2 regions of the Anaerotignum faecicola genome follow, and region 2 is predicted to be linked to the other one. Evidence: predicted binding sites of a transcription regulator. Region 2 holds the regulator's gene; the other holds the start of a gene.
What was found. Region 2 encodes Rex, which represses fermentation and respiration genes when NADH is low (regulators of the CRP and FNR family bind a similar motif). Its sites were predicted from a motif close to ATTGTTAANTANTTAACAAT; they were not measured.

Region 1 (14,952 bases), on a different contig from region 2:
TTTTTCCAATGTCCTTTGAAAATCCTTCTCAATCTCCGCGATTTCCTCCACCTGATATAAAAACGCCGCACATTCAAAATGTAGATACAGGCTGCGATAATCCAGATTGATTGTCCCCACAACCGCCTTTTCATCATCGCTTGTGAATATCTTTGCATGCACAAAGCCGGGTGTATATTCATAAATCCGCACCCCCGCCTTGAGCAGCTCCTTATAATGGCTCTTTGCCAATGCGAATACAAATTTCTTATCCGGAATATGCGGTAAAATCAGCTTCACATCTACGCCACGCTTCGCCGCAAAGGTCAGTGCCGTAATCATGCTCTGGTCGATAATCAGATATGGTGTCATGATATGCACATATTTTTTCGCACGGTTTAGAATATCCATATAAACCGTTTCGCCAACCGGTTCATCATCAAATGGACTGTCCCCATAAGGCAATACAAAGCCCTTTGCCTGTGAGGCTTTCTCCGCCTTCTGCAAATATTTTCCGTATTCCGGCTCCTTCTCCGTTACGTTCCACATCTGCAAAAACATCATCGTCAGCCCCTGCACCGCATCGCCCTTGAACATCACCGCAGTGTCCTTCCAATGCCCGTGTTTCTCCACACGGTTGATATATTCATCCCCGATATTCACGCCGCCCGTAAAGCCGACCTTCCCGTCAATCACAAGAATCTTTCTGTGGTCGCGGTTGTTGTAATGCGTGGAAAGAATCGGGCGAATCGGCGCAAACATCTTGCATTGGATGCCCTTCGCCTTGAGTAGCTCTGGGTAACGAAACGGCAAATCAAACATCGCACAGGTTCCGTCATACATCACCCGCACCTCAACGCCTGCCTGCACCTTCCGTTCCAGAATCTCCAGAATTTTCTCCCACATATAGCCTTCCTTCAGGATGAAATATTCCATAAAAATGAACTGCTCCGCCCGCTCTAGCTCCGTCAGCATTGCCGCAAATTTATCCTCACCAAGCGGAAAAAATGTCACCTCTGTATTCTGATAGGTTGCAAAATTACCGTTTTTATGCACATATCTCGCCAGCTGCGCCGTCCCGATGTCTTTCTGCTCCAAGGCATCCAGAACCGCCTCATCCTGCTGCACAAATGCTTCCGTCTGCTTATAAATATCATTCAGACGTTTCGCCAACAGCCGATACCCCGGCTGCGTTTCCACATATACATATAACGCCGCGCCAACCAGAGGCAGCAGCATCGTGATGACCGTCCACATCAGCTTTGTTTCCGGTGTCGTTTCCTTATTCAAAATCAAAAGCACAATGCCAAGTCCAAGCACCATATAGCCGCCGAAAAACATCGGTATGTACGGACGGAAGAAATTCACTACGCCGCCTATCAGGATAATCTGCGCCAGAAACGAAACCGCAATAATCGCCGTTCGTCCGTAAATCACACGCATCGCGCCCTTGCGCCCTTTCTGAAAAACACTGCTATCGCCTAATGGCTTTTTTCCATCCTTGCTCATTCGCGTTCCGCCTCAATTCGATCTCTCAATGCCTGCATCCGCAAGTCCAGCTGACTGCTCGCCTCCGCACATCTCTGCAATTCCTTGGAAATTTCCTCTGCATTTTCGATATTTTTCTTATATTTCAGCTTATGCTCCAAACTTGCCCAGAAATCCATCGCAATCGTGCGAAACTGCACCTCTACCTTCATATTCTTCTTTTCGTTCGATAAGAAAATCGGAACCTCCAAAATCAGATGCAGACTTCTGTAGCCGTTCGGCTTCGGGTTTATGATATAATCCTTCACCTGAATCACGCGAATATCATCCTGATCCGTCAGCATCTTCGCTGTCGCATAAATATCATCCGGAAAGGAGCAAATCACACGAATCCCTGCCACATCCGCAAGGTTTTCCTCAATCCCCTTCACGCTGATTTCAAAGCCCTTTCTTCGCAGCTTTTCAAGAATACTTTTCGGTGTTTTGATTCTGCTCTTAATCGATTCAAAAGGATTGCGGTTATTTTTCATGGTAAATTCAGCATTCAACACATTCAGCTTCGTCTCCACTTCCATCAATGCACATCTGTATTGCATCATCAATTCCATAAATCCGCTTGCCTGTTCAATCAATCCTTCAGGAAACCCTGATGCAGTCAGTGCCTCCAAGTCAATCACTTTATTTAATTCCATCTTTCCGCCTCCTTCTTCATTATGTTAAGTATAGCATATCCGACTATTCTTGTCTATTTTTGCTATTTTCTGACAAAAAAAGACTCTCCCATAAGGGAGAGTCTTCATTCGCTTATTTCAAAACCAATCAGTTTTAATTAGCTGTTTGCTTTTGCTGCTTTGTATTTTCTTACAGCGTCAGCCAGTTTAGGCAGGATCTGCTTCAGATCGCCAACGATACCCAGGTCAGCTACTTCAAAAATAGGAGCGGATTCGTTCTTGTTGATAGCGATGATCAGTTCGGAGTTTTCCATACCTGCAACGTGCTGGATAGCACCGGAAATACCGCATGCCATGTACAGGTCGGGACGTACTGTCTTACCTGTCTGACCAACCTGTCTGTCTTTTTCAATCCAGCCAGCGTCTACACATGCTCTGGAAGAACCAACTTCTGCGCCCAGTGCATCAGCCATATCTCTGATTACATCGAAGCCTTCTGCGGAACCAACACCACGACCACCGGAAACAATCAGTTTTGCTTCTGTCAGGTCAACGGATTTCTTGTCGGACTTAACTGCTTCAACGATTTCAACGTTCATGTCTGCTGCTGTGAAATCTACCTTGAATTCAACCAGTTCGCCTTTTCTTGTTTCGTCCTTTGCGATCATTTTCATAACGCCGGGACGTACAGTTGCCATCTGAGGTTTTGTTCTGGGGCACATCAGTGTTGCCATGATGTTACCACCGAATGCGGGACGAGTCATCAGCAGAGCTCTTTCGGGTGTTGCGTTACCCATTGCTGCTTCCTTGTCCAGTTCTTCCTGTGTCTTAGCCATTCTCAGACCTGTTGTATCTGCAACCAGACCTGTTTTTACACGAGATGCTACACGGGGAGCAACGTCACGACCGATGGAAGAAGCACCGAACAGCATGATTTCGGGATCAAATGCTTTGATAACTTCGCAAACAGCCTTTGTGTAAGGTTCTGTTACATAGTCCTTCAGCATGGGATCGTCAACCAGGACAACCTTGTCAGCACCATAGTGGAAGATTTTGTCAACTTCGCCTTTGATATCATGACCCAGCAGTACTGCTACTACGTCATCCTTCAGATCTTCTTTCAGTCTTGTAGCTTCACCAACAAGTTCCAGACCTACGTTCTGAACCTTGCCGTATCTCTGTTCCATTACTACGAAAATACCTTTACTCATTGTAGGGTTTCCTCCTTATATTTCTAAATTTAGTATCCGATTCTTCGTCTAAATAAATTAGATGATGAACTTAGCTTCCAGTTTGTCCATGATAGCTTTAACAGCTTCGTCTGCAGACAGACCTTCCAGAATTGTACCAGCGCCTTTAACTTCTTTAGTGAAGGACTGATATACGTTTGTGGGGGAACCCTTCAGACCGATCATATCCAGTTCCAGACCATCTTTCAGATCTTCGAAGCCCAGTACTTTGATTTCTTTTTCATAAGCTTCAACGATACCTCTTACGGACATGTATCTGGGTGTAGCCAGTTCAGCGATTGCTGTCAGCAGGCAAGGAGTTTTGATTTTGATGATGTGGTAACCATCTTCGAACTGTCTCTTAACTACTACGTGGTCAGCTGCTGCTTCAACAACTTCTTCAACGTAGGAAACCTGAGGCAGGTGCAGTTTTTCAGCAATCTGGGGACCAACCTGAGCTGTGTCACCGTCGATAGCCTGACGACCTGTGATGATCAGATCATAGCCGATTTTCTTCAGAGCTGCTGCGATGATGCCGGATGTAGCATATGTATCGGAACCACCAAATTCTCTAGCAGATACCAGATATGCTTCGTCACAACCCATAGCCAGTGCTTCTCTCAGAGCAACGTCTGCCTGAGGGGGGCCCATGGAAACAACTGTTACTGTGCCGCCCAGCTGTTCTTTCAGCTGCAGAGCTGCTTCGATACCTGTTTTGTCATCGTGGTTGATAATAGAAGGAACACCATCACGGATCAGTGTGCCTGTCTTAGGATCGATTTTAACTTCTACTGTATCGGGTACCTGTTTAATACATACAACGATTTTCATTATAGTTTGTTCTCCTTCCAAATTTTAGTAATAAGCTTTTTCAAAATGAACTCTTAACTCTCAAATCAAACCTTCATGGAGCCAGCAACGATCATTCTCATAGCTTCGTTTGTACCTTCGTAGATTTCTGTAATCTTAGCGTCTCTCATAGCTCTTTCTACGGGGTACTCACGGCAGTAACCGTAGCCACCGAACAGCTGTACAGCCATTCTTGTTACTTCGTTTGCAGTTTCGGAAGCAAACATTTTGCACATTGCAGCGTAAGGAGCGTAGTTGCCATGCAGATCCTTTTCTGTAGCTGCTCTCCATACCATCAGTCTAGCAGCATCTGTCTTTGTCTGCATTTCAGCCAGTTTGAACTGTGTGTTCTGGTATTTGCCGATGGGTTTGCCACCCTGTTTTCTTTCCTTAACATATTTCAGTGTTTCGTCAATAGCGCCCTGAGCGATACCTACGGACTGAGCACCGATACCGATACGACCGCCGCCCAGTGCTGTCATAGCGATCTTGTAGCCCTGGCCTTCTTTGCCCAGCAGGTTTTCAGCGGGAACCTTAACGTTTTCATAAATAACTTCGCAGTTGGATGCTGCTCTGATACCCATACGTTCGATGTTGGGACCAACGGACAGACCTTCAAATTCTCTTTCTACGATGAAAGCAGACATACCTTTAGGGCCTTTGGATTTATCTGTCAGAGCGAATACGATGAATGTATCAGCGAAACCGGAGTTTGTTGTGAACATCTTTGTACCGTTCAGAACATAGTACTTGCCGTCTTCTGTCTTGTCAGCTGTTGTCTTAACGCCTGCAGCATCTGTACCAGCGCCGGGCTCTGTCAGACCGAAGCAGCCGATTTTGGAACCATCAACCAGAGGTCTCAGATATTTCTGTTTCTGTTCTTCTGTACCAAACTCATTGATGCAAGGGCAGCAAAGAGATGTATGTACGGACAGTGTAATACCTGTGGAAGCATCTACTTTAGACATTTCTTCCATGCACAGTGTGTATGTCAGAACGTCTGCACCCTGGCCGCCGTATTCTCTGCTGTAAGGAATACCAAAAGCACCGATTTTCTGCAGTTTCTGAAGCAGCTCTCTATCGTAATCTTCTGCTTCGTCCATGTCTTTAGCGATTGGTTTAATTTCTGTTTCAGCAAATTTTCTGAACAACTCTTGCTGAAGCATCTGAGTTTTTGTTAATTTGAAATCCATTCTAATATTCCTCCTATTTTTTAAAAATTTTGAAACATCCGCGATGAGGCCACATCGTGGTATTTCATTAAAAAACAACCTACTTCCTTACGACGCTGCCGTATGGACGCAGTTTATCAGCTTCTCATTTCTACTTACGCATTTCAATAAGAAGCTATAATGCCTCCACAATGAATATACCATTTTTGTTTAAAATTTGTCAACATCTTTGTCGATAAATATTACATAAAAAACGGCTGCGTTTGTTGGTAATACCGACATATTTTCCACTGTCGGCGAATGGAAAAAAACCTACAAAAAAACAGACCGAAAATCTCCTGCCGGATCGCTATTCCCACAGGAAATTCTTCCCACCTTTCGTCTGTTTGCCTTTTTGTGAAAGAGCAATCTCCTTCGCCGCCAGCTCCTGCGGCATGCAGTGTAATTTTGTATACAATACATCTCTTTTCAAAAAGGGATTCTGACGCTGTTTGTGCGTATTTCTCCGTTTTTTTGCCTATCTCTACTTTACACCATTGTCTTTTCTCTGTCAATATATTTCGCATGAAAACTATTTTCTCTACGTTTTAATTGTCAGACATCTACTCGTAATATTATACAATAAAAACTGCATCTTTTTCTGTTTTATGTCTCCTTTTGGAAGTTCACACCTTCCTTTTTCACGTTTTCATTCTCTATGAGATAATTTTTCGCAAAAAGAATCTCTTTCCGCGAAGTTCGTAAACAGAGCTTCTGCTGTCTCTCTCATATCAACCATTTTTCCGCATAAACATAATATAAAAAAGAGAGCATCCTTACGGATACTCTCTTGATGAATCAATATTCTGATTTCGTCGAAATTACTCAATGATTTCTACTACGGAACCAGCGCCTACTGTTCTACCACCTTCACGGATAGCGAATCTCAGACCCTGAGCCATAGCTACGGGTGTGATCAGTTCGATTGTCATTTCAACGTTGTCGCCAGGCATGCACATTTCTGTACCTTCGGGCAGGCTGATAACGCCTGTTACGTCTGTTGTTCTGAAGTAGAACTGAGGTCTGTAGTTGTTGAAGAAAGGAGTATGACGGCCACCTTCTTCTTTGGACAGAACGTAAACCTGAGCTTTGAATTTTGTATGAGGTGTGATGGAACCGGGTTTAGCCAGAACCTGACCTCTTTCGATTTCATTTCTCTGAACGCCTCTCAGCAGAACACCGATGTTGTCACCAGCTTCAGCCTGATCCAGCAGCTTACGGAACATTTCAACGCCTGTTACAACTACTTTTCTGATTTCGTCTGTCAAACCAACGATTTCAACTTCATCCTGTACTTTAACTACGCCGGATTCTACTCTACCTGTAGCTACTGTACCACGACCTGTGATGGAGAATACGTCTTCGACGGGCATCAGGAAAGGTTTGTCTGTTGCACGTTCGGGTGTAGGAATGTAATCTTCGATAGCTTCGAACAGTTCCAGAATCTTGTCGCCCCAAGGACCGTTGGGATCCTGCAGAGCCTGGAATGCGGAACCTCTGATGATGGGAATATCATCACCGGGGAATTCATATTCGTTCAGCAGTTCTCTGATTTCCATTTCAACCAGATCCAGCAGTTCTTCGTCTTCAACCATGTCGCATTTGTTCATGAATACAACAATGTAAGGAACGCCTACCTGTCTGGACAGCAGGATGTGTTCTCTTGTCTGAGCCATAGGGCCGTCTGTTGCAGCTACTACCAGGATAGCACCATCCATCTGAGCAGCACCTGTGATCATGTTTTTAACATAGTCAGCATGGCCGGGGCAGTCAACGTGAGCGTAGTGTCTGTTGGGTGTTTCGTATTCAACGTGAGCTGTGGAAATTGTGATACCACGTTCTCTTTCTTCGGGAGCCTTATCGATGTTTTCGAAATCTACAGCTTCACCGATATGGTATCTTTCGTGCAGTGTCTTTGTGATTGCTGCAGTCAGAGTTGTTTTACCATGGTCAACGTGACCGATAGTACCAATATTCATATGAGGTTTGGTTCTTTCAAATTTTACCTTTGCCATTTTAAAATATCCTCCTTGTAAAATTGTGGAATCTTAATTTATGAGTTTGACACACTTTAAAATACAGCGCGTCCATCAACTCTAATTATATTAGAATTCTTATCTTTTTGCAATACCAAAAATCCAATTAAACGCAGTATTTTTGGCATTTCATTTCTGTTTTTCCGTCGAAAAATTACTTTCTGCCTTCCAGTACTTTTTCCTGAACAGATTTGGGGCAGGGTTCGTAATGGTCAACTTCCATTACATAGTTACCACGGCCCTGTGTTCTGGAACGCAGGTCTGTGGAATAACCGAACATTTCAGCCAGAGGAACGAAGGAGTGAATTACCTGTGCGTTGCTTCTTGCTTCCATACCTTCGATACGACCACGTCTGGAGTTGATATCGCCGATAACGTCGCCCATATAATCCTCAGGTACTGTTACAGTTACCTTCATGATGGGTTCAAGCAGAACTGCGTCACCCTTTCTCATAGCTTCCTTGAAAGCCATGGAACCGGCAATCTGGTAAGCGGATTCGGAGGAGTCAACGTCATGGTAGGAACCATCGTAAACTTCTGCCTTAACGCCCAGTACGGGATAGCCGCCCAAGATACCGCTCTGCATAGCCTGCTGGATACCTTTATCGATAGCGGGGATGTATTCCTTAGGAATAGAACCGCCGACTGTCGCATTTACGAATTCGTAGTTGTTTTCCGCATCTGTGGGAATAGGATAGAAACGTACTTTACAGTGACCATACTGACCACGACCACCGGACTGACGTACGAATTTACCTTCTACGTCAACTGCCTTACGGAATGTTTCCTTGTAAGCAACCTGAGGTGCGCCTACGTTTGCTTCTACCTTGAATTCTCTCAGCAGACGGTCAACGATGATTTCCAGATGCAGCTCACCCATACCGGAGATGATTGTGTCGCCTGTCTCCTGGTCTGTGTAGGTCTTGAATGTGGGATCTTCTTCTGCCAGCTTTGCCAGAGCGATGCCCATTTTGTCACGGCCTGCTTTTGTCTTGGGTTCGATTGCAACGGAGATAACGGGTTCGGGGAATACCATGGATTCCAGAATAACTTCGTGATCTTCGTTACAGATTGTGTCACCTGTTGTGGAAATCTTGAAGCCTACTGCTGCCGCAATATCACCGGAGTAAACTCTGTCGATTTCTTCTCTGTGGTTTGCGTGCATCTGCAGGATACGGCCAACACGTTCCTTCTTGCCACCCTTTGTGGAGTTGTAAACGTATGTGCCGGAGTCCAGTGTACCGGAGTACACACGGAAGAACGCCAGCTTACCAACGAAGGGGTCATTCATTACTTTGAATACCAGAGCAGAGAAGGGCTCTTCGTCGGATGCGTGTCTTTCTGTTTCTTCGCCTGTTGCAGGGTCAATACCCTTGATTGCGGGAATGTCTGTAGGTGCGGGCATATATTCAACAACGCCGTCCAGCAGCTTCTGAACGCCTTTGTTTCTGTATGCGGAACCACACATTACGGGCATCAGTTCGCAGGCGATACATGCCTTACGCAGTGCTGTTTTCAGTTCTGCTTCTGTGATTTCTTCTTCAGCAAAGAATTTTTCCATCAGCGCATCATCTGTTTCAGCGATTGCTTCGATCATGATCTGTCTGTATTCTTCAGCCTGTTCTACATATTCTGCGGGAATTTCTTCTTCGTCTACTTCTGTACCTGTTGCGTTTTCATAGAAGTAAGCTTTCATCTTCATCAGGTCGATGATGCCCTTGAAATCACTTTCTGCACCGATAGGCAGAGTTACAGCTACGGGATGGCAGCCCAGTCTGTCTACGATGGATTTCATGGAACCGAAGAAGTCTGCACCCATGATATCCATTTTGTTTACGAAAATCATACGGGGTACATTATAGTTGTCAGCCTGTCTCCAAACTGTTTCTGTCTGAGGTTCAACACCGCCCTTTGCGTCCAGTACGCAAACAGCGCCATCCAGTACACGCAGAGAACGTTCTACTTCAACTGTGAAGTCAACGTGTCCGGGTGTGTCGATGATGTTGATTCTGTTGTCGTTCCAATGACATGTTGTCGCAGCGGATGTGATAGTGATACCTCTTTCCTGCTCCTGCTCCATCCAGTCCATTGTTGCTGTACCTTCGTGTGTATCGCCGATTTTATAGTTACGGCCTGTATAGAACAGAATACGTTCTGTCAGAGTTGTCTTACCCGCGTCAATGTGCGCCATAATACCAATGTTTCTGGTTCTTTCCAGAGGGTATTCTCTGTTTGCCACTGTGGGATCCTCCTTTTTGTAATCATAATCAGGTTTATGGAAAGACTATGAAATAGCCTTTCCATATTTCCCAAATTCCATTCGTTTTTCTCTAAAAACCAACTGCCCTGCGGCAGCCTTCTGTAAGGCAAAGCCTCACAAAAACGGTAATTCTTACCATTTGAAGTGGGAGAAAGCTTTGTTTGCTTCTGCCATCTTGTGCATTTCGTCTTTTCTCTTGCAAGCGCCGCCTGCATTGTTCAGTGCGTCCAGAATTTCGCCTGCCAGACGATCAACCATTGTCTTTTCGCCGCGTTTTCTGGAATACAGTGTGATCCATCTCAGGCCCAGTGTCTGTCTTCTTTCAGGTCTGATTTCCATGGGTACCTGGTAGGTTGCACCGCCGACACGGCGAGCCTTAACCTCCAGTACAGGCATAATGTTGCCCAGAGCTTCTTCGAAAACTTCCAGAGCTTCTCTACCTGTTTTTTCTGCTACTTTATCGAATGCACCGTAAACGATCTTTTCCGCTACACCCTTTTTACCATCCAGCATGATGCTGTTGATGAGCTTTGTCACCAGCTTGCTGTTGTAAATAGGATCGGCCAAGACCTCTCTTTTTGCTACATGTCCTTTTCTAGGCACGATTCTTCCCTCCTTGATGAATAAATGCTATTCTCGGTACTTCACGGGGATGCTTCCCTCGTGTTTTCATGCCTTATCCTCTTTCAACGTATATCTCGTCTAAGCAATCGCAGATTGTATTGATTGATATAAGGCATTTCTACTAATAGATTTGTCTTTGTCTGAAATTGTTCCTCTAAGAAATTCTAAAAAAATTACTTCTTAGCAGCTTTAGGACGCTTTGCGCCGTATTTGGAACGAGCCTGCATTCTGTTTGCAACGCCGGCTGTATCCAGTGTACCTCTGACAATGTGGTAACGTACACCGGGAAGGTCTTTTACTCTACCGCCTCTGATCAGAACAACGGAGTGTTCCTGCAGGTTGTGGCCTTCACCGGGGATATATGCTGTAACTTCGATACCGTTGGACAGACGAACTCTGGCAATCTTTCTCAGCGCAGAGTTAGGCTTCTTAGGTGTGGAAGTTTTTACCGCTGTACATACGCCTCTCTTCTGGGGAGAAGATACGTCTGTAGCTTTCTTCTGCAGGGAGTTCAAACCTTTCTGCAGAGCGGGTGCTGTAGATTTTTTCTCAACAGTTTTTCTGCCTTTTCTTACTAACTGGTTAAACGTAGGCATTAACTGCACCTCCTTATAAAAATAATACATCTGCTAAATTGCAATAATTCTGATTTTGTTTCCGTTTTACGGACTCGCTTAGAAAAGCCCCTAAAATCGGACACTAGAAAATTTTATCATCGCCAACAACAAAAGTCAAGGATTTTCTTTGGAAATTCAGCTTTTTTCCGCACTTTTTCCCATTCCCGCACCCTCTGCCTTTGTAAACGCATTTCGGCAAAGAGAAAGCCCTCTGCTTTTCACAGAGAGCGTGCCTTATTTTCGAAAATCCTTTCTGATGTTGTCCCGCAGCTCCGTCAGGCTCTGCACCGGTTCATCCACAAGCTCCGTCAGCACCTCATCCAGCGCCTGTTCCCTGTCCTTCCCCTTCCTGCAAGCCCTGCGCCAGCGTATCAGAATAAAGCAGGTCAGAATCCCTGCCACAATAAGCAAGAGAAGAATCTCCATCAGGATGGCTGCTTTCCTCGGTTGTTCCATCCATAAATCCAAGTACCAATCCATACGCTCCTCCTCCTTATCGCTTTTCATAAAAGAACTGTTTTCTTATCCTTATTTTATCATATTTCCCCCTGTACCCAAAGCGTTATTTCCTATTTCATTTCTTTCCATACAAAAAGGGTACTGCTTCGCAGTACCCCTCTTTTTCTTAAATCATTTCGTCTTCATCAATATATACGGTTTCCTCCGCAGGTGCTTCTGTTTCTTCCTCAGCGCCTTCGGGAACGATTTCGATATTTCTGTATCTTGTCATACCCGTACCGGCAGGAATCAGCTTACCGATGATAACGTTTTCCTTCAGACCGATCAGCGGATCAATCTTACCCTTGATTGCTGCTTCTGTCAGCACACGGGTTGTTTCCTGGAAGGATGCGGCAGACAGGAAGGAATCTGTTGCCAGGGAAGCCTTTGTGATACCAAGCAGAACTCTCGTACCCTTTGCAGGCTCTTTGCCCTCTGCTTCCAGTGCAGCGTTTGTATTTTCAAAGGTCAGCCAGTCAACCAGAGAGCCGGGCAGGAATTCTGTATCCCCGTTTTCCTCGATTTTTACTCGCTTCAGCATCTGACGTACAATAACCTCGATATGCTTATCGCTGATTTCTACACCCTGCAGGCGGTAAACTCTCTGTACCTCCTGAATCATGTAGTCCTGTACGCCTCTCAGACCCTTGATTTTCAGAATATCGTGAGGGTTTACGCTACCTTCGGTGATTTCGTCACCGGCTTCGATTAAATCACCGTCATAAACCTTGATTCTGGAGCCGTAAGGAATCAGATAATCCTTTGTTTCTCCTGTTTCGGGGTTTGTGATGATAACCTCACGCTTTTTCTTTGTATCGTTCAGTGTCACGCGTCCGCCGAATTCCGCAATGATAGCCAGACCCTTAGGCTTTCTTGCTTCAAACAATTCCTCGACACGGGGAAGACCCTGTGTGATATCGTTACCTGCGATACCGCCTGTATGGAACGTACGCATGGTCAGCTGTGTGCCGGGTTCACCGATGGACTGCGCCGCAATAATACCTACAGATTCGCCAATGCGTACATATCTGCCGGATGCCATGTTTGCGCCGTAGCACTTCGCACAGATACCAACCTCGGAACGGCAGGTCAGAACGGTTCTGATCCAAACCTTCTTAATGCCGGCTTTTTCCACTGCCTCCGCCTGATCTACGGTAATCATAGTATCCGCAGGAACAATGATTTCGCCTGTTTCGGGATGGATGATATCGTAAGCAGACCATCTGCCGCGGATACGATCCTGCAAGCCTTCAATGACCTCGTTGCCGTCCATGAATGCGGAAATTTCCATGCAGGGTGTTTCAATATTTCTGCCGTCGCAGCAATCCCATTCTCTTACAATAATATCCTGAGATACGTCTACCAGTCTACGTGTCAGATAACCGGAGTCGGCTGTTTTCAGCGCAGTATCGGTCAGACCTTTACGCGCACCGTGCGCGGAAATGAAGTATTCCAGTACGGACAGACCTTCACGGAAGTTTGCCTTGATGGGCAGCTCGATGATACCGCCGTTAGGGGATGCCATCAGACCACGCATACCTGCAAGCTGTTTGATCTGTCTGTTGGAACCACGGGCACCGGAGTTCGCCATCATATAAATGTTGTTATATTTCCCCAGACCTGCCAGCAGTGCTGCCGTAATCTTATCATCGGCAATGTTCCATGCCTCGATAACCTTCTGGTGACGTTCTTCGTCCGTCATCAGACCACGTCTGAATTTCTTTGTAATCATATCAACCTTGGATTCTGCTTCCTCCAGATATTCTGCCTTTTCCTTAGGAATTTCCATATCAGAAACGGATACGGTCATTGCCGCTCTTGTGGAGAATTTGTAACCCAGAGATTTGATTTTATCCAGTACGGATGCTGTTTCTGTTGCACCGCAGCGGTTGATGCACTTATTGATAACCTTACCGATTGCCTTCTTATCTACCAAGAAGCTGATTTCGTAATCGAATTTTGTTTCCTCGTTTGTTCTGTCAACGTAGCCCAGATTCTGAGGAATTGCCTCATTAAAGATAATACGGCCAACGGTTGTCTGTACCATTCTTGTTTCGGGTACGCCGTCAAATTCCAGCGTTCTTCTTACTCGGATGATTTCCTGCAGGCTTACCTCGTGGTTATCGTATGCCAGTATTGCTTCCTTTTCATCCTTGAAGGGACGAATCATCAAATCGCCTGCTTTTTTGATTACATTGCCTTCCGCATCCAGAATATCCTCTGTGTATCTCTGGTTCAGATCGTCTCTTTCCAGAGTCAGGTAATACATACCCAGAATCATATCCTGAGAGGGTACGGTTACAGGCGCACCATCGGAGGGCTTCAGCAGGTTATTGGGAGAAAGCAGCAGGAATCTGCATTCTGCCTGTGCTTCTACGCTCAGAGGAACGTGAACCGCCATCTGGTCACCGTCGAAGTCGGCGTTAAATGCGGTACATACCAGAGGATGCAGCTTAATCGCACGGCCTTCTACCAGAACGGGTTCAAATGCCTGAATCCCCAGTCTGTGCAGTGTCGGCGCACGGTTCAGCATAACGGGATGCTCTCTGATAACCTCCTCCAGAATATCCCAAACCTCTGTCTGCAATCTTTCTACCATTCTCTTAGCGGATTTGATGTTGTGAGCCAAGCCATCCTCTACCAGCTTCTTCATCACAAAGGGCTTAAACAGCTCGATTGCCATTTCCTTCGGCAGACCGCACTGATAGATTTTCAATTCGGGACCTACAACGATAACGGAACGGCCGGAGTAGTCAACACGTTTGCCCAGCAGGTTCTGACGGAAACGGCCCTGTTTGCCCTTCAGCATATCAGAAAGAGATTTCAGCGCACGGTTGCCGGGGCCCGTTACGGGGCGGCCGCGGCGACCATTATCAATCAGTGCGTCAACTGCTTCCTGCAGCATTCTCTTTTCGTTTCTTACAATAATATCGGGTGCGCCCAGATCCAGCAGTCTTTTCAGACGGTTGTTTCTGTTGATGACCCTTCTGTACAGGTCATTCAGGTCGCTTGTTGCGAAACGGCCACCGTCCAACTGTACCATAGGACGAATTTCAGGCGGAATTACCGGAATCGCATCCAGAATCATCCATTCGGGCTTATTGCCGGAAAGACGGAAGCTTTCGATTACCTCCAGCTTCTTGATAATACGCACGCGCTTCTGCCCTGTGGTGTCCTGCAGCTGTGCCTTCAGCTCTACGGATTCCTTTTCCAGATCAATGTCCTGCAAAAGCTTCTTAATCGCTTCTGCGCCCATTGCCGCCTCAAAGGTATTGCCGTATTTATCATAAGCCTCTCTGTATTCTCTTTCTGTCAGAAGCTGTTTGTACTGCAATTCTGTATCCCCTGCATCCAGTACAATGTAGGATGCAAAGTACAGAACCTTTTCCAATGCTCTGGGGCTCATGGAAAGGATCAGACCCATTCTGGAGGGAATCCCCTTGAAATACCAGATATGGGAAACGGGAGCGGCCAGCTCAATATGGCCCAT
Region 2 (14,952 bases):
AATTGATCGATATCCAGAATCACTTTTCTACATTCTACACAGAGGTGCCCTTCCATTTTGGCACCGCCCATATAGCTCTTTGCCAGAAGGTATTCCTCTTTCCTGCCTTCGGCATCCACGCCCTTCCACTGGACATATCTGCCGCCGGAATGGAGCGTGCCTTCCTTCATTTCATTTCCGCAAAAAGGACATTTCATTTCAGATTCCTCCTTTTACTGCTCCGCAGGGTGAACCACTGCATCGTCTGTATTCTCACCGATGATACGGAATTTGCTTTCCTTTGGCAGAATCTTGCCGGTCATAACCTCTGCCGCAGTTGCCTTGCCATCCTCATCCAGAGAAATCAGAAGATATTCCTTCTCCCCATCCACAGATGTGCCGAAGATACCCTGAGGAATTCCCAAATAATAGGTCAGGAAGGTATCTGCTTCCTCCTCCGGCTCGCCCAGAAGCTCCTTCACCTCGGCTTCTGTCATGCCGGGGAAAACAGTACGATCCAGCAGATTCTGTACGATTTTCTGACGGTCATTCCCTACGGCGGAAACCCATTTTTCTGTTGTAAAATGAGTATGATTATCGCGATATCTGCCGCCAAAGAATACTGCCAATGCTACAATAACCAGAACAATCACAATGATCTTATCTCTTGTTTTTAATTCCATCGTACCGTCCCTCCTATCAGGAAATCCACTTAAAGCCTTTATAGTAACGCAAAACAACCTTACCCAGAATTTCATCCTTTTCTACATATTGATTTCTCCAGAAACGGGAATCCTGCGAATGATTGCGGTTATCCCCCATCATGAAATAGCAGCCATCGGGTACAACATAGGGGCCGTAGCTGCCCTGTGTCACCTCTGCGATGTAATCCTCCTGCAGGGCCTTGCCATTGACATAAACCGTGCCGTTCGACATCTCAACGGTATCACCGGGGGTGCCGATGATTCGCTTGACATAAAGCGTTTTGCCCGTTTCATCATCCGGATAACGGAACACCACGATATCCCCCGCCTCCGGCTCATCAAACCAATAGGAGGTTCTGAGTGCAAGGATGCGGTCGCCTGCCATGATGGTATTTTCCATGGAGCCCGTCGGCACCTCCGCATTTACAATGAGGAAGGAATTGACCAGCCCTGCCAGCACCGCCGCCAGAAGAATTGTTTTTACCCAACTGATGACCTCTTTTTTCACAGTAGTGCTCAAATTGCCCATCTCCTTTGGGTTATTTCAGGAAGCCGTTGATAATCTGCGCTTCCGCTTCTTTTTCTGTCAGCCCAAGGGTCATCAGCTTGACCAGCTGATCGCCTGCAATCTTGCCGATTGCCGCCTCATGCACCAGAGATGCATCCACATGGTTCGCAATGATTTCGGGCTCAGCCGCAACTACGCCGTTATCCATGATGATGGCATCACATTCGGAGTGACCGTAGCAGTCTGTGTTGCCGATGATTTTGGAACGGAAGAGCTGTCTGGAGAAATCCCTTGCAACAGAACGGGAAATCAGCTTTGCACTGGAGCCTGCGCCATCCAGACTGACATCAAAGGAGGTTTCCGCCGTCTGATGTCCGTGTGTCATGATTTTTTCCTTGATGACGATGGTTGCGCCGGGGCCAAGCTTTGCGCTGGAAACGCGCTTTGTGGAATCGACACCCTTCAGCTGAACGGTATCCATTTCGATATAGGCGTTTTCCTCTGCTTCTACATGTGTCTGGGGGTTAATGATGCGTTTGCCGCTGCCGTCCCCCTCACCGATGTGCTTTTCGATATAAACAACCTTGGAATTTTTGCCAAGGAAGAAACGGTGAATCCCTTCATGGACAGAATCATCACAGCCGCAGTTATGGATGCCGCAGCCGGCGATAATTTCAATTTCCGCACCCTCACCGATGTGGAAATCATTATAAACCACCTCGGACACACCATCCTGTGTAATCAGCGCAGGGATGTGTACGTTTTCGTTTTTGGTAAAGGGCTTTACATAAATATCCAGACCGGAGCCGCCCTCCTTGGGGACAATATCAATATTTTCTGTGGAATGTCTGCCCTCGCTCTTGCTGTTGTTGCGGATGTTAAATGCAGCATTTGCAGGGATTTCCGCAATGCCGGAAACCTCCTTCAGAAGGTTTTTTACGATATCATTGAGCATCATTCGTCACCTCCCTTGAAATATCTGCAGCCTGTTTCCATGCCGAACAGACCGGGCAGAACATCTTCCTTTGTACCAATCTGCTTTACCTCGCCGGCGCTCAGCAGAACCACCTGATCGGCGATATTCAGAATTCTTTCCTGATGGGAAATGATGATGATAGAGCCCTGAATTTCTTCGTGCATTTTTTCAAATACATCAATCAGATTTTTAAAGCTCCAAAGGTCAATGCCTGCTTCGGGCTCATCGAACAGGGTCAGCTTTGTTTTTCTTGCCATAACGGTTGCGATTTCGATACGCTTCAGCTCACCGCCGGAAAGGCTTGCGTTTACCTCACGGTCGATGTAATCCTTGGCGCACATGCCAACCTCGGACAGATACTGACAGGCATCTGCTGTGCTTAAATCCTGTCCGCTCGCCAGACAAATCAGATCCTTTACGGTAACACCCTTGAAACGAACGGGCTGCTGAAAGGCAAAGCTGATGCCCTTTCTTGCACGCTCTGTAATGCCGAGGGCTGTGATATCCTCGCCGTCAAGGAGAATCTGACCGCTGTCGGGGGTCAGAATCCCGCTGATGATTCTTGCCAGAGTGGATTTACCACTGCCGTTGGGGCCTGTAATTACGATGAATTTCGCATCATCAATCCTGAGATTGATGTCCTTGAGAATCTGCTTTCCGTCTGCGGAAAAACAGATATTCTTCAATTCCAACATACTTATGATTCCTCCTGTTTATCAAATATTTCTCTCTGGAAATATTTTCTCTATTGCAGACTGTGCGTCTGTCATTGTTCTCTCCCTTCAAAGCTGCGCTACAGCCTTGAAAAATGCAGGCTTCTACAAAACCTGCCAATCTTATAGATTATAACAACGAAAGGGTGGGGATGTCAACGCTTTTGCCTTTTCCTGCCTAATTTCCGCCCACCCCTTCGAGGTGAAATAAATTCCCTCTCTTGAAAGGATTTCATCATTATGGTACATTTATTACAATAAAATTTATTTTCTGAAAAGGAGAGACTGCTATGCTTGGGTTTCATGCGGACGGGATTCGTCTGTTCGGCGCATCCGATACACTGGTGGCGGCATTAAAAAAACATAAGCTGCCGCTTGTGAAAACCTCTACCACAAATACACTGGTTTTTGCCGTAAATACGGCAGAGCCTTTAACGAAAAAGCTTTATCTGCCCTCTTTTCTGGCACCACAGGCACCTTGGTTCAGCTGCTTTGTAGGAGATGCAGAACGTCCGGCGGAGTATTCTCTGCATTTTGCGGCAGAGGAGGATTTGGTGGATTTCATTTTGTCCATGTATTATTGCGCACAGGGCTTTCTGCATTTAGACTTTGACTTGGCAGAGCTGGTTACAAAGCTGAACCCTTCCCCCGAATATGTAATCCATTCCTTTGAGGAAAAGGATTTCCACAAAATCGGCGAAGAAGGAGCTTTTGCGGCGTGCTTCTGCTTTTTGGAGGGCGGCTTCATGGAAAGCGACCGCCTTTTCGGCAAGCTGACAAAGGAATACGGCGTGGGAGCGGATAAGATTATGCTGGCAGGCTCGTTTGATTCCAAATATCAATTCCTGCGCACCTTTATTCCGCAGAAATAACAATATATTTCGACAAACTTCTTTACAAACAGAGGAAAACATACTAAAATAAAACGGCAGGATTTTCTCCTGTGCAAATACACAGAGTAGGGCTTTGCGCGTTAAGTGTCCGGTGGACGGGGAGTTGTCATCGGAACGAAAAGCAGGATTTCTGCTTGCGGTGCAGGACTCGCATCCCGCTGTTTCATAATGAAGAAGAACAATCCTCTTTGTTATCCATACAGCCAAACCTGTTTCGGCAGGTGTATTTGCGTTGGTATTGTGATAATAGAGGGGTTTTTGTTTGCAAAAAAGAGCAAGAAAGCCCTCCTATTTCCCATTGAAAAAAGGAGGTATTTTTTTATGACCGAAAAACAGAAGAGCATGACACATCGCTTGGTGCTGATGGCAATGTTCGTAGCGGTGCAGATTATTCTGTCCCGTTTCCTTTCCATCAATCTCTGGAATCTGAAGATTGGCTTTTCCTTTATCCCCATCGTTCTTGCGGGCATCCTGCTGGGGCCTCTGAGCGCAGGCTTGGTGGGGCTGGTGGCGGATGTCCTTGGGGCAACCCTGTTTCCCATCGGCGCATTCTTCCCCGGCTTTTCGCTGACATCCTTCATCACCGCTTTTGGGTACGGGTTTTTCCTGCATAAAAACCAGAGCATGAAGAATATTGTTGCGGCGGTGCTGTTCTCCAAAATCGTAGGGACAATTTTCCTGGATACGCTTTGGATTTCCATTCTTTATGGTGCGCCCTTTGTTGCTGTGCTGATTCCCCGTCTTGCACAGGCAGCAGGCATGGGTGTTGTGGAGGTGCTTTGCATCTGCTTCATGACAAAATATGTGCCCCAGATGAAAAGGGTATTCTGAGAAGCAGAAAACGAGAAATAAACGGAGCCGGCAGAATCGGACAAAGGCTGCGGTGGCAGTATTGCTGCGTATCAGACCGATACGGGCTAAGCAGCTGAAACGAAATACGATAAGAAATGCAAGGAAAAAAGCCTTGGTCACTACAGTTCTGTAGTAACCAAGGCTTTCCTTATTTGAACCAAGGTTTCGAGAAACGGCTTTACGAATTCAGCTCCTCCCATTCTGCGAAAAGAGCCTCAAGCCTTTCCTCAAGCTTTGTTTTCTCTGCATAAATTTCATTCGCCTTGCCGTAATCTGTGCCGCACGCCGCCATGTCCTCATCTGCCTGCGCAATCGCCGCTTCGGTCTCCTCGATGGCTTTTTCCAGCTTCGCAATCCTGTTCGCCAGCCTGCGCTCTGCCGCCTGCTGTTCCTTTTGCTTCAGCCAGTCATTCTTCGTATCGCTCACAGGCTGTGCCGCGGCAACGCTTTTTTCCGGATGCTGTGCCGCCTTTTCTGCCTCGTTTCTGGCACGCTCTGCCTTTTTCTCTAAGTAATAATCATAATTCCCGTTATAAAGAATCACCCCATCCGGCGTTAATTCCAGAATTTTCTCCGCTGTTTTGTTGATAAAATAACGGTCGTGGGAAATATAAATCACCGTACCCTCGTAGCGGTTCAGCGCACTTTCCAGAACCTCCTTCGAGAACATATCCAGATGGTTCGTCGGTTCATCCAGCATCAGCAGGTTCGCCTTGGAAAGCATGATTTTCGCCAGAGAAACGCGCCCCTTTTCGCCGCCGGAAAGTGCGGAAATCGGCTTGAATACATCATCCCCTGTGAATACGAAGGCGGCAAGCATATTGCGGATTTGCCCCTGCGTCAGGGTGGGGTAGGTGTCTGCGATTTCCTCAAAAATCGTCTTTGTCTCGTCTAATTTTGCCTGCTCCTGGTCATAATATCCAATAAATACATTTGTGCCGAAGCGAATCAGACCGCTGTCCGTCGGCACCTCCTTCAGAAGCATCCGAAACAGCGTGGATTTCCCAACCCCGTTCGGGCCGATAATGGCAACCTTGTCGCTGCGTTTTACATCAAAGGAAACATTGCGGAAAATTCTCTGTCCCCCGTAGGATTTGGAAAGCTCCTCCGCATGCAGCACATCGTTGCCGCTTGTCAGAAAGGGGGTTAGGGTCAGCCGCATCTGATTCGGCAGGGCATCCGGCCTGTCCACACGCTCCAGCTTGCCGAGGGCTTTCTCGCGGCTTTCCGCGCGCTTGATGGATTTTTCGCGGTTGAAGGAGCGCAGTGTGCGGATGACATCCTCCTGATGCTTGATTTCCTTCTGCTGCATTTCGTATGCCTTCTGCTGCATTTCACGATTGATTTCCTTCTGCTGCCAAAAGAAGGAATAATTCCCGTTATAAACCGTTGATTTCTTGTTTTCGATTTCAATGACCTTTGTCACAATGCGGTCAAGGAAATAGCGGTCGTGGGAAATAATCAGCACTGCACCGGGATAGGAGCGAAGGAAATCCTCCAGCCATTCGATTGCCGCAATGTCCAGATGGTTGGTCGGCTCGTCCAGCAGCAGGATATCCGGCTTGGAAAGCAGCAGCTTTGCCAGATGCACGCGTGTTTTCTGTCCGCCGGAAAGCTGATTCATCGGGCGGTTGAAATCATTGTCGGCAAAGCCAAGCCCCTTCAGCACACCGCGCAGGCGGCTCTGGTAGCTGTAGCCGTCATTCTGTTCAAAATAATGCTGCAGAGTGGCATAGTCCTCCATTTTTTCCGCCAGCGCCTGTCCGCTCAGATTTCCCATTTCGTTTTCTAATTCACGAAGATTTGTCTCTGTTTGAATGATTTTTTCAAAAACCGATAGCATTTCTTCATAAATCGTGCGGTCGCTGTCTATCTGAATATTCTGAGCAAGGTAGCCCAGGGATGCGTCCTTCTTGAGATAAAATTCACCGCCATCGGCAGAAATTTCGCCGGTCAGAACCTTGAAAAGCGTCGTCTTCCCGGCACCATTTACCCCTACAATAGCGGCTTTTTCGCGTTCTTCGATATGGAAGGTGATTTTTTCCAGAATCACATCGATGCCGTATGCCTTGTGTAATTGTCTGCATGCAAGTATCATTGATACAACCTCCATTTGTGTTTCATTGTCTGCTCTTATGATAGCAGAAAATACAACAGATTAAAAGAGTTATTGTTGACAATAAAATAACAGGAGTGCTATACTAAAATTATCCTGAAGTAGAAAAAAATAGCTGTATTTGCAGTTCGTTTTCTTTTACGGAGGCATCCTAAAACGAGAGGATTTGGAATATATGGACAGCGAAAAGAAGATCTCACCGGCAGTAATCAACAGATTGCCCAGATACTACCGTTACTTAGGCGACCTGCTGGAAAGTGATATTACTCGCATTTCCTCAAAAGAACTCAGCGCAAAAATGAATATCACTGCCTCCCAGATTCGTCAGGATTTGAACAATTTCGGCGGCTTTGGGCAGCAGGGCTACGGGTATAATGTGGAATACCTTTACAATGAAATAAAAAAGATTTTAGGTCTGGATCGATTGTATAATATGATTGTCATTGGCGGCGGCAATATCGGACAGGCTCTGGTGAACTATACCAATTTTGAGAAGCGTGGTTTCGTCATCAAGGCAGTCTTTGATATCAATCCCCGTCTGATTGGGATGACTATTCGTGGTGTCGAGGTTTATGATATCGACCAGATGGAGGAGTATGTCAAAAATAACCCCGTGGATGTTGCCATTCTTACCCTTCCTCGTTCGCAGGCGGTGAAGGTTGCAAATGATCTGGCAAAATGGGGCGTAAAGGGCATGTGGAACTTCAGCCATGTGGATTTGCAGGTTCCCGATGATGTTTTGGTGGAAAATGTACACCTGACGGACAGCCTTATGACCCTGCTCTACAAAATCAACGAAATGTACTATAGCGGTGAGGATATGCATGAGCATCAATTAAAGGATGGTCTGCCTGTAAAGCCGGTGCAGGAAAACGAAGAATTATAAGAAAAAGACAACAGAACGAAGGAGAGTCACTCTTTGCAAAAAGGTGTGGCTTCTCTTTTTGTTTGTAAAAATTTATTTATAACTATTTATAAAGAAGAAAAGAAATTTAAAATGAAATGTACAAAGGAGGAATGACCGTGGATTTAGCGGAAATCAAAGAAAAACCGTATTATTTTTCCAATCGCGCCCTGAAGCGTTTGATTGCTCCCATGATTATCGAGCAGTTTCTGGCTATTCTGGTTGGTATGTCCGACTCCATTATGGTTGCAACGGTCGGGGAGCATGCAGTTTCGGGTGTCTCTTTGGTGGATAATATTTTCGTTCTGCTGATTTATTTGTTTGCAGCTCTCGCAACAGGCGGTGCGGTGGTTATGGGGCAATATTTGGGGCAGAATAAGCATGAAAAAGCAAATAGGGCAGTCAATCAGCTTATCCTGTTTACGGCGTTGTTTGCGATCTGCATTATGATTGGGCTGTATCTGGCAAGAAACCTCATCCTGCATCGGGTGTTCGGTGCCATTGAGGCGAATGTAATGGAGGCATCCAAAACGTATCTTCTCATCGTTTCCGCATCCATCCCTTTTATTGCCTTGTATAACGCAGGTGCGGCAGTATTTCGTACTATGGGCAATTCCAAGGTGCCGATGTATCTCTCCATGATGATGAACGCCATCAATGTGGGCGGCAATGCCATCCTGATTTTCGGCTTTGGCATGGGGGTTGCGGGTGCGGCAACTTCGACGCTTGTTTCCCGTGTCATTTCCGCTGTTGCAATCATTTTTCTGCTTTGCTCTCCGGAGCATCTGCTGCATCTGGAGCGTCCGTTTTCCTTTAAGCTGGATTTCGGTATGCTGAAAAAGATTGCCTATATCGGCATTCCCAATGGTCTGGAAAACGGGATGTTTCAGCTGGGGAAAATCATGGTGCTGAGCATGATTACAGGCTTTGGCACGGCGGCGATTGCGGCGAATGCCGTTTCCAATATCATTGCAACCTTTCAGGTGCTTCCGGGGATGTCCGTCGGCATGGCGGTGATTACCGTCTGCTCTCGCTGCGTTGGGGCAGGGGATTATGAAGCGGCAAGATATTATACCCGTAAGATTCTGAAGCTGGTGCATATTCTGATTATCGTTTTCAGCGTCACCACGCTTGTGGCGTTGCCCGGCATCATGCACCTGTATAACCTTTCCGATGACGCAATGACCTTTACAAAACAGATTATCTGGTATCATGGTATCTGCTGTATGCTCATCTGGCCCGAAGCGTTTACTCTGCCGAATACGCTGCGTGCCGCCAGTGATGTAAAGTTCTGCATGATTTTGTCGATTATCTCCATGTGGGTATTCCGTATTGCCTTCAGCTATATTATTGGTGTCAGAATGGGCATGGGCGTTCTGGGTGTTTGGATTGCCATGACCATTGACTGGGCAGTGCGTGCCGTTCTTTTCATCATCCGCTATCGTGGAAAAAGATGGCAGCATAAAAGCATTGCATAAAAAATTAAGTCGAAAACAGGTTTTCGACTTGTTAAAACAGAGGAATAAACAGATAGGTTCCATCGGCTAAAAGCCTTGAAACCTACTGTTTTCCTCGAGAGGGCAAAGCCCCCTCTGTGGATTCCGTTTGGGAAACGGGTTTGTTTCCCAAACCTTTCCGCTGCTGGGTAAAGGTTTTGTTTGGATTAGAAGATAAAAATAAAGAAGCGTATGAAAAGAATATTTTTCACACGCTTCTTTATTTATTTAAAATAGGAATATCCGTAAATCTTCCCCTTCTGGGGTGTTTCCCCGTGCTTTGCCTCCACCAGCTCGGTAACAGTCACAAGCTCGTAGCCCTGCTTTTGCAGATAAGGCACAAGGGTTGCCGTTGCCTCTGCGGTAGAGCCGTAAATGCCGTGCATCAGGATGACCTTCCCATCCAGATTTCCTGCGGATTTCACCACATCCACAATCGCCTTGGCATCTCTGCTTTTCCAGTCGAGTGTATCAACCGACCAGAGGTAGATGGACATCGGCAGCTGTTTTTTTACGCTGTCCTTACAGTTGCCGTAGGGCGGACGGAAGATGGCAGGGTCTCTGCCAAGCACCTTGCGGAAGGCGGCGGCGGTTTTCTGCACATCTGCCGCAATTTCTGCATTGGTCAGCTTATTAAAATTCTTATGATCGTAGGAATGACTGCCAACCTCACAGCCGAGCGCCTCCTCGCGCTTCACCACATCGGGATATTTTTCCACCAGACTGCCAAGATCAAAGAAGGTTGCCCGTGCGTCATATTTCTCCAGAACATCCAGAATGGCATTGGTTGCCTTGGGGTTCGGGCCGTCATCGTAGGTCAGCGCAACCATTTTTTTGTTGCGGATTTCCTTGGGAACGGGAGTTTCCTTTTTCGGTTCTTCGATTTTCTTCTGCATTTCCGCATACGGAATCGTCAGGCGCACCACGCCGTAGCTGCCGGGGAAAAGGTCATAGCGGTCGAAATAAAACAATACGCCGTCCTTCGTGAGCGCAAAGCGGTCAAACCGTCCTGCGTCGGGTGCAAGCAGGGTTTTGTAGTTGCCAAAGATACCGTTTTTATAAGGCTCTGTCGTTGTGAAGTATTTTTCCGTGTAGGCAGAAGCATTTTTCGCAAAGCTGTTCCCTTGCAGGCTTTCCGCCGTTACCTCTGCATCCTTTTCCAGATCAAAATGGAACACCTGAATTTGTGTGTGCGGCGAAAGCGCGCCGTTTGTCTCATGTGTTTCAAAGAACACCAGACTCAGCTGATTTTCCTTCGCAAGATAGCTTTCATAGCCCAGATACAGAATTGCATCTGTCTTTTTTTTCTCTTTTCCGGCCTCATCTGTCGGGGTAAATTCCGCATCAAAGGCATTGCGGATTTCCGTCACGATTTCCGAAATGCGTGCATCAATCCTTTCCTTCCCGATTTCGGGATATTGCAGCAGATAGGAAAGGTGATCTTCCTGCTCCACCACATCCTGTGGCTTGCCGACCTCCTGCTGCTCCAGATACTGTGCCCAGTAGGAGACACCCTTCTCTGTCAGCTCCAGTGTCTTTTTGCGGTTCAGTAAAGAAAAGCTGCTGCTGTTTGCGCTGCATCCACAAGAGAGCAACAGTATGCCCATCAGAAGAAAAGCCAGCATACGTTTCATTCTCATTCAGATTCCCCCTTTCGGTTCTGGTAGATCGGGTGAACATAACGTCCCCGCTTGGTGGTGCCTTTGCCATATTGGATTGCCGTTTGGGGACAGCGGTTCACGCATGCCATGCACATATTGCAGCGCTTTTCTGTCCAGACAGGAATTCCTGCCGTCAGCCGAATGCAGCCGCTGGTGCAGACCCTTTCACATAGACCGCAGTGGCTGCAGCTCTCCGTTACATAAAAAGGCTTTGTTTTCAGCCCTCTACGAAACGCAGGATTGACGATTTTGCTTAGCACTCCAGCGCCCCTTCCTTTCTTCACACGGAAGAAATTGCTCCAGTTCAGCCGGATGGCACGCAGGATGTTGTCCAGTGTCCTGTCTGCTTTTTCCAGAAGCGCATATTGCTCTGCCTTCGTCCCTGCATCAAAAAGCACCGTAAAGCTGTCCGGCATCACAACGGAAAAGCCGCTGTCCAAGGTAAGCCCGTTTTCCTGCAAAGCCTTCCGCAGAAGGTCAATGGTCTCTCCCGCGGAAGAACCACAGGTGCAGACAGCGAAAAGATAGGGATCACCGCTGTAATAAAGCTCCAGATTTTTCACAAAATCCGTCACCGTCTGCGGAGGAGCCCATGCGTAAACGGGAAAGACAAAGCCCAATCGTTCCCCCTGTAGCATAGTATGCCTGTAATTGCCTGCTTTGACCGCTTCTGCAATATCCGTCAATTCCTCCCCCAGAGCTTCGGCAAGCTTTTTTGCCACAGCATAGGAATTGCCTGTTCCGCTGAAGTAATAAATCATAAGGTGTTCCCTCCTTTTCGGTGATTTCAAATACTATTTCTTAAAGATATCATATCATATTTTTCGGCTAAAAACTTTGAAGAATTTATTAAATTTTCACTACATTTTATAGATACCTCCAGGCTGCGGAAAGTTTGCCTTTACACCGATTTTTTCCGATATTATACTAAGATGAGTGAAGTCGGAAGGGGGGAGAGAGCTATGTTGGAAAAGGCGTTGATTCTGGCGGCAAAAGCGCATACGGGGCAGGTCGATAAGGGCGGTGCGCCCTATATCCTCCATCCCATTCGGGTGATGCTTGCCTGCGAGGGGGAAAAGGAAAAAATCGTTGCCCTTTTGCATGATACGCTGGAGGATACCGCTTTGACTGCGGCAGACCTGCGGCGTGCGGGCTTTCCGGAGGAAATCGTGCAGGCGGTGTGCTGCCTGACGCGTGGGCAAAAGGAGGATTACATGGATTATATTGCGCGCATCTGCGAAAATGCGCTGGCGGCGAGAGTGAAGTATGCCGATTTGCAGGATAATCTGGATATCAGACGCATCCCTAACCCGACAGAGAGGGATTTTGCCAGAATCCGAAAATATGAGCAGGCAATGAAAAGGATTACGAGATCAGTCAAGGGAGGACGGGAGCATGGAGCATTGGACACAGGAACGCTATGACGCGTTCTGCAGGGAATTGTATGCACAGCAGGAGGAAGCCTATCGGCAGTTTCATACAGGGCTGCTCCGCTCAGATTTGCCCGTCATTGGTCTGCGCGCGCCCCTTTTGCGGAAAATAGCGGCAGAAATCGCCAAGGAGGACGGCGTGGGCTTTCTGCGTATCTGTGGCAGAGGAACCTATGAGGAACGTCTGCTCTATGGCTTGGTGGCGGCGGCGCTGCCTGTTTCCTATGCGGAATTTCTGCCCTATTGCGACACCTATACGGAAACGATTGTCGAAAACTGGGCGCATTGCGATGGCTTCTGCGCCTCCTTGAAAAAGCGAATCAAGGGACATGAGGCGGAATTTTTCGAGCATATCAAAAGGTATCTGGCTTCCGAAAATCCGTGGGCGGTGCGCGTCGGGCTGATTCTGATGCTCAATTATTATCTCACCCCTGCATATCTTCCGGCAGTGCTGGAGCGGACAGATGCCGTTCAATCCGAGCAGTATTATGTCCGCATGGGACAGGCGTGGCTGCTGGCAACGGCTTGGGCGAAGGACAGGGACACCTGCAGGGCGTATCTTTCGCATCATCATCTGGATGCTTGGGTATTCCGTAAGTTCATTCAGAAGGCGTGTGAGTCCTATCGTGTTTCGGCGGAGGATAAGGCATATCTGCGCAGCCTGCGGAAGAAATGAAAGAGATTCTTTGCTTTGAAATCATGTGAAAAAGGTGTATACTAAGATTCTGAATCAATGAGAGAGAAGAATCGAGCGGAGGAGAAGTATGAGTTATTTTCCCTTTTTTGTGGAGATTGGGCAGAAGCGCTGTCTGGTTGTGGGCGGCGGAACGGTTGCTTTCAGAAAAATTGAAAAATTGCTGCCCTTTGGCGTGGAGATAACGGTGGTTTCTCCTTCTTTTTGTGCGGAAATCGAGCAGACAGAGGGCATCTGCCGCATCCGCAAAGAATTTCAGGCAGAGGATGTAGAGGATATGTGCTTTGTCATCGGCGCAACAGATTGCGAGGCTGTCAACGCGAGGATTGCTGCTGTCTGCCATGCAAAGCATATCCCTGTCAATATTGTGGATGATGCCGAAAAATGCAGCTTTTTCTTTCCGGCTCTGGTGAAGCGGGGCGCATTTGTTGCAGGCTTTTCCACAGGAGGTGCAAGCCCCTTGGCGGCGCGCTTCATCCGCGAGCAGATGGAGGATGCCATCCCCACAGGCTTTGCCGATGTGATAGACGTTATGGCGGAGGTGCGCGGACGCGTGAAGGCAGCCTTTGCAGACAGCGGAAAAAGAGAACAGGTGCTGCGGCATATTTTCCGCCTTGCCTTAGAGAAAAACGGGAATGTATCCCAAGCAGAAATCGAGGAAATCATAAGAAAGGAGGGGGAGCAGTGAAAAAGCTGAGAGTCGGCACAAGAAAAAGTCTGCTTTCTGCCAGACAGACGGAGCTGGCGCTGGCGGCACTGGCAAAGGTGCATCCTGCCTTGGAAACCGAAATTGTCCCCTTCCACACAAGAGGGGATCTGATTCTGGATAAGCCCCTCTGGGCAATCAGTAATCAGGGGAAGGGCGTTTTTGCGTCCGAATTTGAAGAAATGCTTCTGCGCGATGAAATTGACATTGCCATTCACAGCGGCAAGGATTTGCCGGTGCTTCTGGCAGATGGTCTGGAAATCATTGGCGTGCTCAAACGGGATGACCCACGAGATGTGCTTGTCATGCCGAAGGGGAAAAAAGCTGAGGCTTGTAAAATCATCGGCACGGGCAGCCTTCGTCGGGAGCAGTGCGCGGCAAAGGTTTTTCCTTGGGCAGAATGTCGGCTCATTCGCGGCAATATTCAGACGCGTCTGCAAAAGCTGAAGGATGGGGAATATGATGCCATTCTTCTTGCCAAGGCAGGGCTTGACCGTATGGGCATCACCGAAGCGGATGGCTATGCCTTCCGCGTTCTTTCCCCTGAGGAATTTCTCCCTGCGGCGTGTCAGGGGATCATCGTTGCCGAGGGCAAACGGGAATTGTCCTCTTTTGTCGGCGCAATGACCCACCTCGAAACGCAGTATATTTTTGAAACGGAGCGCGCGGTGCTGCGGCTTTTGGGTGCGGATTGCAGTGCGCCTGTGGCGGCGTTTGCCGAAATGGCAGGGGAGGTCATCCGTCTGCGTGCGATGTATGGGGAAGGCTATGCCGAGGGCAAGGCACCCGTTGCGGCGCGTTTGCAGCTGGCGGCGGAGGTAGTCGGGAGGTTGCGGAAATGAGCGGAACGGTTTATCTGGTCGGGGCAGGCTGCGGCAATCCCGATTTGATTACATGGAAGGGTCTGCGCCTTCTGCGGGCATGCGATGCAGTGTTCTATGATGATTTGTCCTCCCCCAAGCTTCTGGAGGAAACCCGGACGGACTGCGAAAGGCTTTTTGTCGGCAAGCGTTATGGCAGACATTCCATGCCGCAGGCGGAAATCAATGCTCTGCTTGTTGCCAAGGCACAGGAGGGGAAAATGGTTGTACGGCTGAAGGGCGGCGACCCCTTCGTGTTTGGCAGAGGGGGCGAGGAGGTGCTTGCCTTGCAGGCGGCAGGCATCCCGTATGAGGTGGTTTCGGGCGTAAGCTCTGCGGTTGCAGTGCCTGCGGCGGCAGGGATTCCCGTCACCCATCGGAGGCTTGCGCGCAGCTTTCATGTCATAACAGGGCATACCGCGGCAGATGGCGCAGAGACACTGACGGAACAGATAGATAC

Region 1: the regulator Rex is predicted to act here: its motif matches at 5,594-5,613, upstream of EJE48_RS11605 (acyl-CoA dehydrogenase family protein).

Annotation. Positions count from the first base shown of each region.
Region 1 covers NZ_BHVZ01000014.1:328,683-343,634, reverse strand. The annotation lists gene cls (cardiolipin synthase) at 1-1,488, opposite strand, end outside; gene EJE48_RS11620 (GTP pyrophosphokinase) at 1,485-2,159, opposite strand; gene EJE48_RS11615 (electron transfer flavoprotein subunit alpha/FixB family protein) at 2,297-3,349, opposite strand; gene EJE48_RS11610 (electron transfer flavoprotein subunit beta/FixA family protein) at 3,407-4,198, opposite strand; gene EJE48_RS11605 (acyl-CoA dehydrogenase family protein) at 4,264-5,409, opposite strand; gene tuf (elongation factor Tu) at 6,249-7,442, opposite strand; gene fusA (elongation factor G) at 7,618-9,702, opposite strand; gene rpsG (30S ribosomal protein S7) at 9,856-10,326, opposite strand; gene rpsL (30S ribosomal protein S12) at 10,521-10,943, opposite strand; gene EJE48_RS11580 (hypothetical protein) at 11,199-11,444, opposite strand; gene rpoC (DNA-directed RNA polymerase subunit beta') at 11,590-14,952, opposite strand, start outside.
Region 2 covers NZ_BHVZ01000001.1:687,369-702,320, reverse strand. The annotation lists gene EJE48_RS03355 (PF20097 family protein) at 1-197, opposite strand, end outside; gene EJE48_RS03350 (hypothetical protein) at 213-662, opposite strand; gene lepB (signal peptidase I) at 679-1,212, opposite strand; gene EJE48_RS03340 (SufB/SufD family protein) at 1,223-2,146, opposite strand; gene EJE48_RS03335 (ABC transporter ATP-binding protein) at 2,146-2,862, opposite strand; gene EJE48_RS03330 (hypothetical protein) at 3,171-3,752, shown strand; THF riboswitch at 3,833-3,936, shown strand; gene EJE48_RS03325 (folate family ECF transporter S component) at 4,095-4,604, shown strand; gene abc-f (ribosomal protection-like ABC-F family protein) at 4,804-6,723, opposite strand; gene EJE48_RS03315 (redox-sensing transcriptional repressor Rex) at 6,917-7,627, shown strand; gene EJE48_RS03310 (MATE family efflux transporter) at 7,837-9,123, shown strand; gene EJE48_RS03305 (polysaccharide deacetylase family protein) at 9,366-10,781, opposite strand; gene EJE48_RS03300 (EFR1 family ferrodoxin) at 10,778-11,563, opposite strand; gene EJE48_RS03295 (HD domain-containing protein) at 11,765-12,226, shown strand; gene EJE48_RS03290 (DNA alkylation repair protein) at 12,198-12,908, shown strand; gene EJE48_RS03285 (precorrin-2 dehydrogenase/sirohydrochlorin ferrochelatase family protein) at 12,997-13,614, shown strand; gene hemC (hydroxymethylbilane synthase) at 13,611-14,474, shown strand; gene cobA (uroporphyrinogen-III C-methyltransferase) at 14,471-14,952, shown strand, end outside.